Regions from separate parts of the Agrobacterium sp. NPDC089420 genome, predicted to be linked through region 2. Evidence: predicted binding sites of a transcription regulator. Region 2 holds the regulator's gene; the other holds the start of a gene.
The links. The regulator PhoB, encoded in region 2, activates phosphate uptake and scavenging genes when phosphate is short. The targets are predictions, from matches to a motif close to TGTCATNNANCTGTCAT.

Region 1: ACI2KA_RS09675 (esterase-like activity of phytase family protein) is a predicted target of PhoB. The motif match lies at 1,928-1,944, and genes of this name have one in related genera.

The regions. Positions count from the first base shown of each region.
Region 1 is NZ_JBJDMY010000005.1:149,579-154,004, reverse strand. It holds gene lon (endopeptidase La) at 1-1,079, shown strand, start outside; gene hupB (DNA-binding protein HupB) at 1,367-1,642, shown strand; gene ACI2KA_RS09675 (esterase-like activity of phytase family protein) at 1,995-4,193, shown strand; gene ACI2KA_RS09670 (hypothetical protein) at 4,383-4,426, opposite strand, start outside.
Region 2 is NZ_JBJDMY010000002.1:350,874-355,299, forward strand. It holds gene pstA (phosphate ABC transporter permease PstA) at 1-166, shown strand, start outside; gene pstB (phosphate ABC transporter ATP-binding protein PstB) at 181-996, shown strand; gene phoU (phosphate signaling complex protein PhoU) at 1,092-1,817, shown strand; gene phoB (phosphate regulon transcriptional regulator PhoB) at 1,849-2,532, shown strand; gene ACI2KA_RS04310 (GcrA family cell cycle regulator) at 2,839-3,372, opposite strand; gene ACI2KA_RS04315 (aspartate aminotransferase family protein) at 3,803-4,426, shown strand, end outside.

The DNA.
Region 1 (4,426 bases), on a different contig from region 2:
ATCCGGAACAGAACTCCACCTTCATGGACCATTATCTTGAAGTGGAATACGACCTGTCCGACGTGATGTTCGTGACCACGGCCAACACGCTGAACATTCCGGGTCCGTTGATGGACCGCATGGAAGTGATCCGCATCGCCGGTTACACGGAAGACGAAAAGCGCGAAATCGCCAAGCGTCACCTGTTGCCCAAGGCGATCAAGGAACATGCCCTGCGTCCGGAAGAGTTCTCGGTCACCGACGAGGCCCTGATGGTGGTGATCCAGCAATACACCCGCGAGGCGGGCGTGCGCAGCTTCGAACGCGAGCTGATGAAGCTGGCGCGCAAGGCTGTCACCGAGATCATCAAGGGCAAGGTCAAGTCCGTGGAAGTCACCGCTGCCAACGTGCCGGATTATCTGGGCGTTCCGCGGTTCCGCCATGGCGAGGCCGAACGCGAGGACCAGGTGGGCGTCGTCACGGGTCTCGCCTGGACGGAAGTCGGCGGTGAGCTGCTCACCATCGAAGGCGTGATGATGCCGGGCAAGGGCCGCATGACGGTCACCGGCAACCTCAAGGAAGTGATGAAGGAATCCATTTCGGCGGCGGCATCTTACGTCCGTTCGCGCGCCGTGGACTTCGGCATCGAACCGCCGCGCTTCGACAAGAGCGACATCCACGTCCACGTTCCGGAAGGTGCTACCCCGAAGGACGGACCGTCCGCCGGCGTTGCCATGGCCACCGCCATCGTCTCGATCATGACCGGCATTCCGGTCTCCAAGGATGTGGCGATGACCGGCGAGATCACCCTGCGTGGTCGCGTGCTGCCGATCGGCGGCCTGAAGGAAAAGCTGCTTGCGGCTCTGCGCGGCGGCATCAGGAAGGTGCTGATCCCGGAAGAAAACGCCAAGGACTTGGCGGAGATTCCGGACAATGTGAAGAACGAGATGGAGATCATCCCGGTTTCGCGCATGGGAGAGGTGATCGAACACGCCCTCATCCGCAAGCCGGAACCCATCGAGTGGGATGGCAGCATCGAGACGCCGGTGATCGCCACGGTCGAAGGTGTCGATGACGGCAGCCAGACCATCGCGCATTGATCGCCACATCGGTGCGGGGACGGAATCGGTTTCCGCAAAGCCTGATGCATAGAATCAATGTGTTAGGCGCCATGGGCCGCATGCGGGATATGAACCCGCGCAAGTGATGCCAAATTGGCACGATTTTGGGAAAGGCCGGCAGAAATGTCGGCCTTTTTTGTGAAAAAAATCTCAGACCCCTTGTTTTTCAGGCGATTCCAGCGCTTTTGAGTTGCTGCGCGCGGATGCGAACGTATTCTGCGCCGGCTTAATTTGAGTCGTTTCAAACCATTGAAAGGGGTGGAAACATGAACAAGAACGAGCTCGTCTCTGCTGTTGCCGAAAAGGCTGGTCTCACGAAGGCAGATGCTGCTTCCGCTGTTGATGCCGTATTCGAAACCGTACAGAGCGAACTGAAGAACGGTGGCGACATCCGCCTCGCCGGCTTCGGCAGCTTCTCCGTCAGCCGTCGTGAAGCCTCCAAGGGCCGTAACCCTTCCACGGGTGCTGAAGTCGATATCCCGGCTCGCAACGTGCCGAAGTTCTCCGCAGGCAAGGGCCTGAAGGACGCCGTCAACTCGTAAGGTTTCCGGAAGGCCGTGACGCCCGGCGGCGGGCGGACGGCTTTTCAGGTTCACGAGGAAGCATGTTTTGACGCGCTGACACCATCGGCAGGCACAAGGACTGTCAGGCCATTCGAGCCTTTTTCGGATGGCCGGATTTCTCAGCCCGGACGGTGTGGATTGAAAGGGCCGATACGCGCCTGTGTAGCTTCCATCCGGACACACGGCGTTTCGATCCCCGCAATGTGCGCATAAACACGAAAGCCCGGCCTTCAAGGCCGGGCTTTTTGATTCCCGGCAAGGAAATGTCATGCCTCTGTCATGTCTTTGACGCAGAAGCCAAAGGGTATTTCTGGACCCAAGGGGGATTATAATGGCGTTCCGATTTTCTCATATGGCTTTGACCGCCGCGCTGCTGACATCCGCGGCATTTCCGGCCGCTGCCGAGCCGGTTTTCAACCGCATCGCCTCTTTCCCGGTGGCGAAGAACCTGCCGGCGGACAAGGACGCCAAGTCCGTCACGTCGGCTGAAATCGTCACCGCCAGCGAAGACGGCAAGACGCTGATCTATTCCGACAGCCCGCTTGGCGGCATCGGCTTCATCGACATCACCGATGCCAAGGCTCCGAAGGCCGGCGGCGCGTTGCTGCTCGAAGGCGAGCCAACCTCGGTTGCCGTTGCCGGCGTCAAGGTTCTCGCCGGTGTCAACACCTCTGAAAGCTTCGTCAAGCCGTCAGGCAAGCTGGTAACGGTCGATATCGCCACCAAGAAGATCGAGGCAAGCTGCGATCTCGGCGGCCAGCCCGATTCGGTTGCCGTCTCTCCGGACAAGACCTTTGCCGCCATCGCCATCGAGAACGAGCGCGACGAAGAGGTGAACGAAGGCGCCCTGCCGCAGATGCCGGCCGGCTATCTGGTGACGGTTGGTCTGAAGGACGGTGTGGCCGACTGCGCGACGCTGAAGAAGATCGAGCTGACCGGACTTGCCGAAATCGCTCCGGAAGATCCGGAGCCGGAATTCGTTTCGATCAACGCCAATGGCGAAATCGCGCTGACGCTGCAGGAAAACAACCATATCGTTATCATCGACGGCAAGACCGGCACGGTGAAGACGCATTTCTCCGCCGGCAAGGTCGATCTCGAAGGCATCGACACCAAGACCGACGGCCAGCTGAAGTTCACCGACAAGCAGGAAGGCCGCAAGCGCGAGCCGGACGCCGTCAAGTGGCTGGACAATGACCGCATCGTCATCGCCAATGAAGGTGACTGGCAGGGCGGTTCGCGCGGCTTCACCATCTTCGACAAGACCGGCAAGCTTCTCTACGAATCCGGTTCCTCGCTTGAGCATGCGGTTGCGGCCATCGGCCACTATCCCGAAAAGCGCTCCAAGGCCAAGGGCATCGAGCCGGAAGGTCTGGAAGCGGCAACATTCGGCGGGGAGAAATATTTCTTCGTGCTTGCCGAGCGCGCCTCCGTCGTCGCTGTCTACAAGGACACCGGCAAGGAGCCGCAGCTGACGCAGCTCCTGCCTTCGGGCGTTTCGCCGGAAGGCGCGGTCGCTATCCCGTCGCGTGATCTTCTCGCCACGGCCAATGAGGTCGATCTGGTCGAGGACGGCGGTGTCCGCTCGCATGTCATGCTCTATGAGCGCGCCGAAGGCCAGCCGGCCTATCCGCAGCTTGTTTCCGCCACCGTTGACGGTGCGCCGATCGGCTGGGGTGCGCTTTCCGGTCTGGTTGGCGATGCCGAGAAGCCCGGCATTCTTTATGCCGTTTCCGACTCGGTTTACGGCAACCAGCCGTCGATCTTCACCATCGACGCCACGAAGAAGCCCGCCGTCATCACCAGCGTGCTGCGCATCAAGCGCGACGGCATCGCTGCCCAGAAGCTCGACATCGAAGGCATCACGCTGGATGGCAAGGGCGGCTTCTGGCTGGCCTCGGAAGGCGACAGCGCCAAGCTCGTGCCGCATGCGCTCTACAACGTCAACGCCAAGGGTGAGATCAAGGCTGAGATCGCGCTGCCGAAGGAACTGCTGGCCGGCGAGACGCGCTTCGGTTTCGAAGGCGTGACCCTGATCGGCAAGGGCGATGATGTGACACTGTGGATGGCCGTGCAGCGCGAATGGGGCACGGACGAGAAGGGCTTCGTCAAGCTCGTCTCCTATAATCCTAAATCGAAGGAATGGGGCGCCGTGCGCTACCCGCTCGACAAGACCGAAGCCGGCTGGGTCGGTCTTTCCGAAATCACCGCCCAGGGCGACCATGTCTATATCGTCGAGCGTGACAACCAGATCGGCGACAAGGCCAAGATCAAGAAGCTCTACCGGGTGGCGATCGCCGACCTGAAGCCAGGCAAGATCGGTGGCGAGCTGCCGCTGGTGACCAAGCAGGAAGCCCATGATTTCCTGGCCGACCTCAAGTCCCAGACCAATGGTTACGTGGTGGACAAGCTGGAAGGCTTCACCTTCGACAAGGCCGGAACGGCCTATGCCGTGACCGACAATGACGGCGTCGACGATTCTTCGGGCGAGACGCTGTTCTTCACCGTCAATCTGAAGGCGATCAACTGATCACGCCGAACGGTGCCGCATACGAGAAAAGCCGGGCATCGCCCGGCTTTTTGTTGCGAAGGCGATACCGTCCCGGATGGCTGCCCTGCATGAGGCATCGCAGCACCCGCCGTTGAACGGGCCGTGTGGCGTCGGTATCTGACAGGAGAGGGGTTTGTCCGGGGAAAATGCTTCAACGACCGTGACAGGTCACCGCCCCATGGAATTCTTGTTTTTGGGAGTATCTTGCTTTT
Region 2 (4,426 bases):
GGATCCGTCCACGGCCCTGCCGGTGCAGATTTACATGTGGGCGAACGAAGCCGAACGCGCCTTTGTCGAAAGGACTTCCGGCGCTATCATCATCCTGCTTCTGTTCCTCATCGTCATGAATGTTGGCGCAATCCTGTTGCGTCGCCGCTTCGAACGGCGCTGGTAGAGGGAGATTGAGCAATGAACATGTTGTCGGAAGCAGCAGTTGAAAAGGCGCTGGACAAGAAAATGAATGAAGTTTCATACAAGATGATCGGCAAGGACGTTTCGGTTTATTACGGCGAAAAGCGCGCGCTTTACGACGTGAACCTCAATGTCCGCGAAAATACGGTGACGGCGCTGATCGGCCCGTCCGGTTGCGGCAAGTCCACTTTCCTGCGTACCCTCAACCGTATGAACGATACGATCGACGGTTGCCGTGTCACCGGCAAGATCACGCTCGACACCGACGATATCTACGATCAGGCGATCGATGTCGTGGAGTTGCGCGCCCGTGTCGGTATGGTGTTCCAGAAGCCGAACCCCTTCCCGAAATCGATCTACGAAAACATTTCCTACGGTCCGCGTATTCACGGTCTCGCCCGTAACAAGGCGGACATGGACCAGATCGTCGAGCAGAGCCTGCAGAAGGCCGGTCTCTGGAACGAGGTGAAGGATCGTCTGCACGAATCCGGCACCGGCCTTTCCGGCGGCCAGCAGCAGCGCCTGTGCATTGCTCGTGCGGTTGCCGTCAGCCCCGAGGTTATCCTGATGGACGAACCCTGCTCGGCGCTCGATCCGATCGCGACCGCCAAGGTCGAGGAACTGATCCACGAGCTGCGCACCAATTATACGATCGTTATCGTCACCCACTCCATGCAGCAGGCGGCGCGCGTTTCCCAGCGCACGGCGATGTTCCATCTTGGCCACCTCGTCGAGGAAAACGAGACCGACAAGATGTTCACCAATCCGGATGACCAGCGCACGCAGGATTACATCATGGGCCGCTTCGGCTGATCCCCGGCCGGCGCTTTATCGAAACCGAACAAGACTGGTGCCTCTGCCTTACGCTGCTGTGTATGTGCATGAAGGCCAAGCCGGAGGACTAGACCGTGACACAGACAACGACCCATTCGCATATTCTGTCCGCCTATGACGACGAATTGAAGTTCCTGACGCGCCGTATCGCCGAAATGGGCGGTCTGGCCGAGCAGATGTGCGCCGACGCCGTGCGTGCGCTCGTCAATTCCGATGCGGCCCTGGCGCAGAAAGTCATTTCCGATGACACGATCCTCGATCATTCCGAGCGCGAGATCGGCGACAAGGCCATCGTCACCATCGCCAGACGTCAGCCGATGGCGGCCGATCTTCGCGAAATCATCGGTACGCTGCGTATCGCGGCAGACCTCGAGCGCGTCGGCGATCTCGGCAAGAACACCGCCAAGCGCGTGATTGCAGTGGCCGGAACCGGCGTGCCGCGCAAGCTCGCCCGCGGCATCGAGCATCTTTCGGAACTGGCGCTGGTCCAGCTCAAGGAAGTGCTTGACGTCTATTCCACCCGTTCCGCCGAGAAGGCCAATGCCATCCGCGAGCGTGACGAGGAAATCGACGCCATGTATACGTCGCTTTTCCGCGAACTCCTGACATACATGATGGAAGATCCGCGCAATATCACCACCTGCACGCATCTTCTGTTCTGCGCCAAGAACATCGAGCGTATCGGCGACCATGCCACCAACATCGCCGAGACGATCTATTACATGACCACCGGCAGCCAGCCGGAGGGCGAGCGTCCGAAGGACGACAGTTCCAACACGCTCGGTTCGGTGACCGAGTAACAGACAAGCAGAAGCTTGCGGAGTTCAGCATATGGTGCCCAAGATTGCAGTTGTGGAAGATGAGGAAGCGTTGAGCGTCCTGCTTCGTTACAATCTCGAGGCTGAGGGATATGACGTCGATACGATACCCCGGGGCGACGAGGCGGAGATCAGGTTGCAGGAGCGTATTCCTGATCTTCTGATCCTGGATTGGATGTTGCCCGGCGTCTCCGGTATCGAACTGTGCCGACGGCTGAGAATGCGGCCGGAAACCGAGCGTCTGCCGATCATCATGCTGACGGCGCGTGGCGAGGAAAGCGAGAGGGTTCGCGGTCTCGCCACCGGCGCCGATGACTACGTCGTCAAGCCGTTCTCGACTCCGGAGCTGATGGCCCGCGTCAAGGCCATGCTGCGCCGCGCCCGTCCCGAGGTTCTCTCGTCGGTGCTGAAATGCGGTGATATCGAACTCGATCGCGAGACCCATCGCGTCCACCGCAAAAGCCGTGAAGTGCGCCTTGGACCGACGGAATTCCGCCTGCTCGAATTTCTGATGACATCGCCGGGCCGGGTATTTTCCCGCTCGCAACTCCTGGATGGCGTCTGGGGCCACGATATCTATGTTGATGAGCGCACCGTCGATGTGCATGTCGGCCGCCTGCGCAAGGCGCTGAATTTTTCGCATATGCAGGATGTCATCCGCACCGTGCGCGGCGCAGGATATTCGATGGAGGCCTGAGCGAAGCTCGGTCTGTGTATCTTATTCCGATTGACATTGAACACGACAATCAAAAATGGCCCGAAGCCGCATATGGTTTCAGGCCCTTTTTATGTCCGGTTTCCCAAGCGTCCGGTCGGTCTTCCGGTGGGGCAGAAGATCGGCGACGTGCTGCGATCCGGGTCATCGCGCGGCCCGAAGACAGGAGGGAAGTTTCTGCGGCATGTGCCGGTGCGCTTCTGCGAAAAACCGAAACGGCAGTCGGCCAGGCACAAAAAACGGGCCACAAGGCCCGTTATATTTGATGGCGAATGTGCATCCTGACCATCAGGCCTTACGGCGTTCGCTCACAGGCTGATAGGCAAGTTTCGCATGGAACTTGCAATAGGGCGAGGATTCCAGTGCCTCGCAACCGCAGAAATGGAAATCGTCCTTCAAGGGATCGCCGACCGGCCATTTGCAGGTGCGCTCCGTCAATTCCGTCAGGGTCAGGCGACGGGAAATCGGGGTGACGACGTTTCTGGACGGAGCATAATCGAGAACCTCTGCGGTTTCGATGTCGATCTGTTCGTGAAGAGCCGTTGCCGCGTTGGAACGATTGAGGGCACGTGCCGGCGCTGCGCTGACGCGGGCCGCGAAATTGGTCGCGCGCGGTGCGGGCGCGGCAGTGCGTTTCGGCGCGGAGCGCGCCGAGGTGACCGGGCCGCCGGCCTTGACGCGTCCCGGCAGATTGAGACGGTGGACCTTGCCGATCACGGCATTGCGGCTGACGCCACCCAGCTGCGCTGCTATCTGGCTGGCGCTAAGCCCCTCGGACCACAATTTCTTGAGCTTTTCGACCCGTTCGTCTGTCCAGTTCATGCCGCTTCTCCGCTTGTCGCGTATATTTCGGCAGAATCCCTCTCCGTCTCGCGGGCGTGCCGTGAGCGTGGTTTCCGCCGGATTTTTGGTGACTAGTTCCGCCGCAATGCAGTCTAGTAATTAGCGATTAACCTAGTGCCAGCCCGACTCCGTGGCAAGAGTCGCGGGAATCATCTGGAATCGATTTTCCGGTTTTCCCCAACTTGCTGGCGAGTTGAGTCTGAAAGGCAACACCTTGGGGCTCGGTTGCCGCCGCCTACTAGTGCTTGAGAAGCCCGGGAAACGCGGACTTTTGTTGACATCGGCAAGCGAAGTGACAATAGTGCCCCTGCCGCCGCAAGGCGGCATTTTTGATTTTCAGGCGAGGGATAACCCTTCAAGCCTATTGACAACCGTCTGACAGCGCATCCGCGCAAGGAGTGATACAGCCATGGCCGAAGCCGCCGCGCCATTGTTCGATACATTTGCAAGAGCCCCCCTGCGCTTCGAGCGCGGTGAAGGCGTCTGGCTGTTCACGGAAAGCGGCGAACGATATCTGGATTTTGCAGCCGGTGTCGCGGTCAACTCGCTGGGCCACGCGCATCCGCACCTCGTCGAGGCGATCAAGACCCAGGCCGAGAAGGTCTGGCACGTGTCGAACCTCTATGAAGTGCCCGGGCAGGAAAAACTTGCAAAACGCCTGACGGAAGCGACTTTCGCGGACAAGGTCTTCTTCACCAATTCCGGTGCGGAAGCATTGGAGTGCGCCATCAAGACCGCGCGCCGTTATCATTATTCGAAGGGCCATCCGGAAAAATTCCGCATCATCACCTTCGAAGGCGCCTTCCATGGCCGCACGCTGGCGACGATCGCCGCCGGCGGCCAGCAGAAATATCTGGAAGGCTTCGGCCCCAAGGTCGAAGGTTTCGACCAGGTGCCCTTCGGTGATGTCGATGCGCTGAAGGCCGCCATCACGGCCGAGACGGCCGCACTCCTTATCGAGCCCATTCAGGGTGAGGGCGGCATTCGTGCCCCCGGCAAGGAATTCCTGCAAATTCTTCGGGCATTGTGCGAA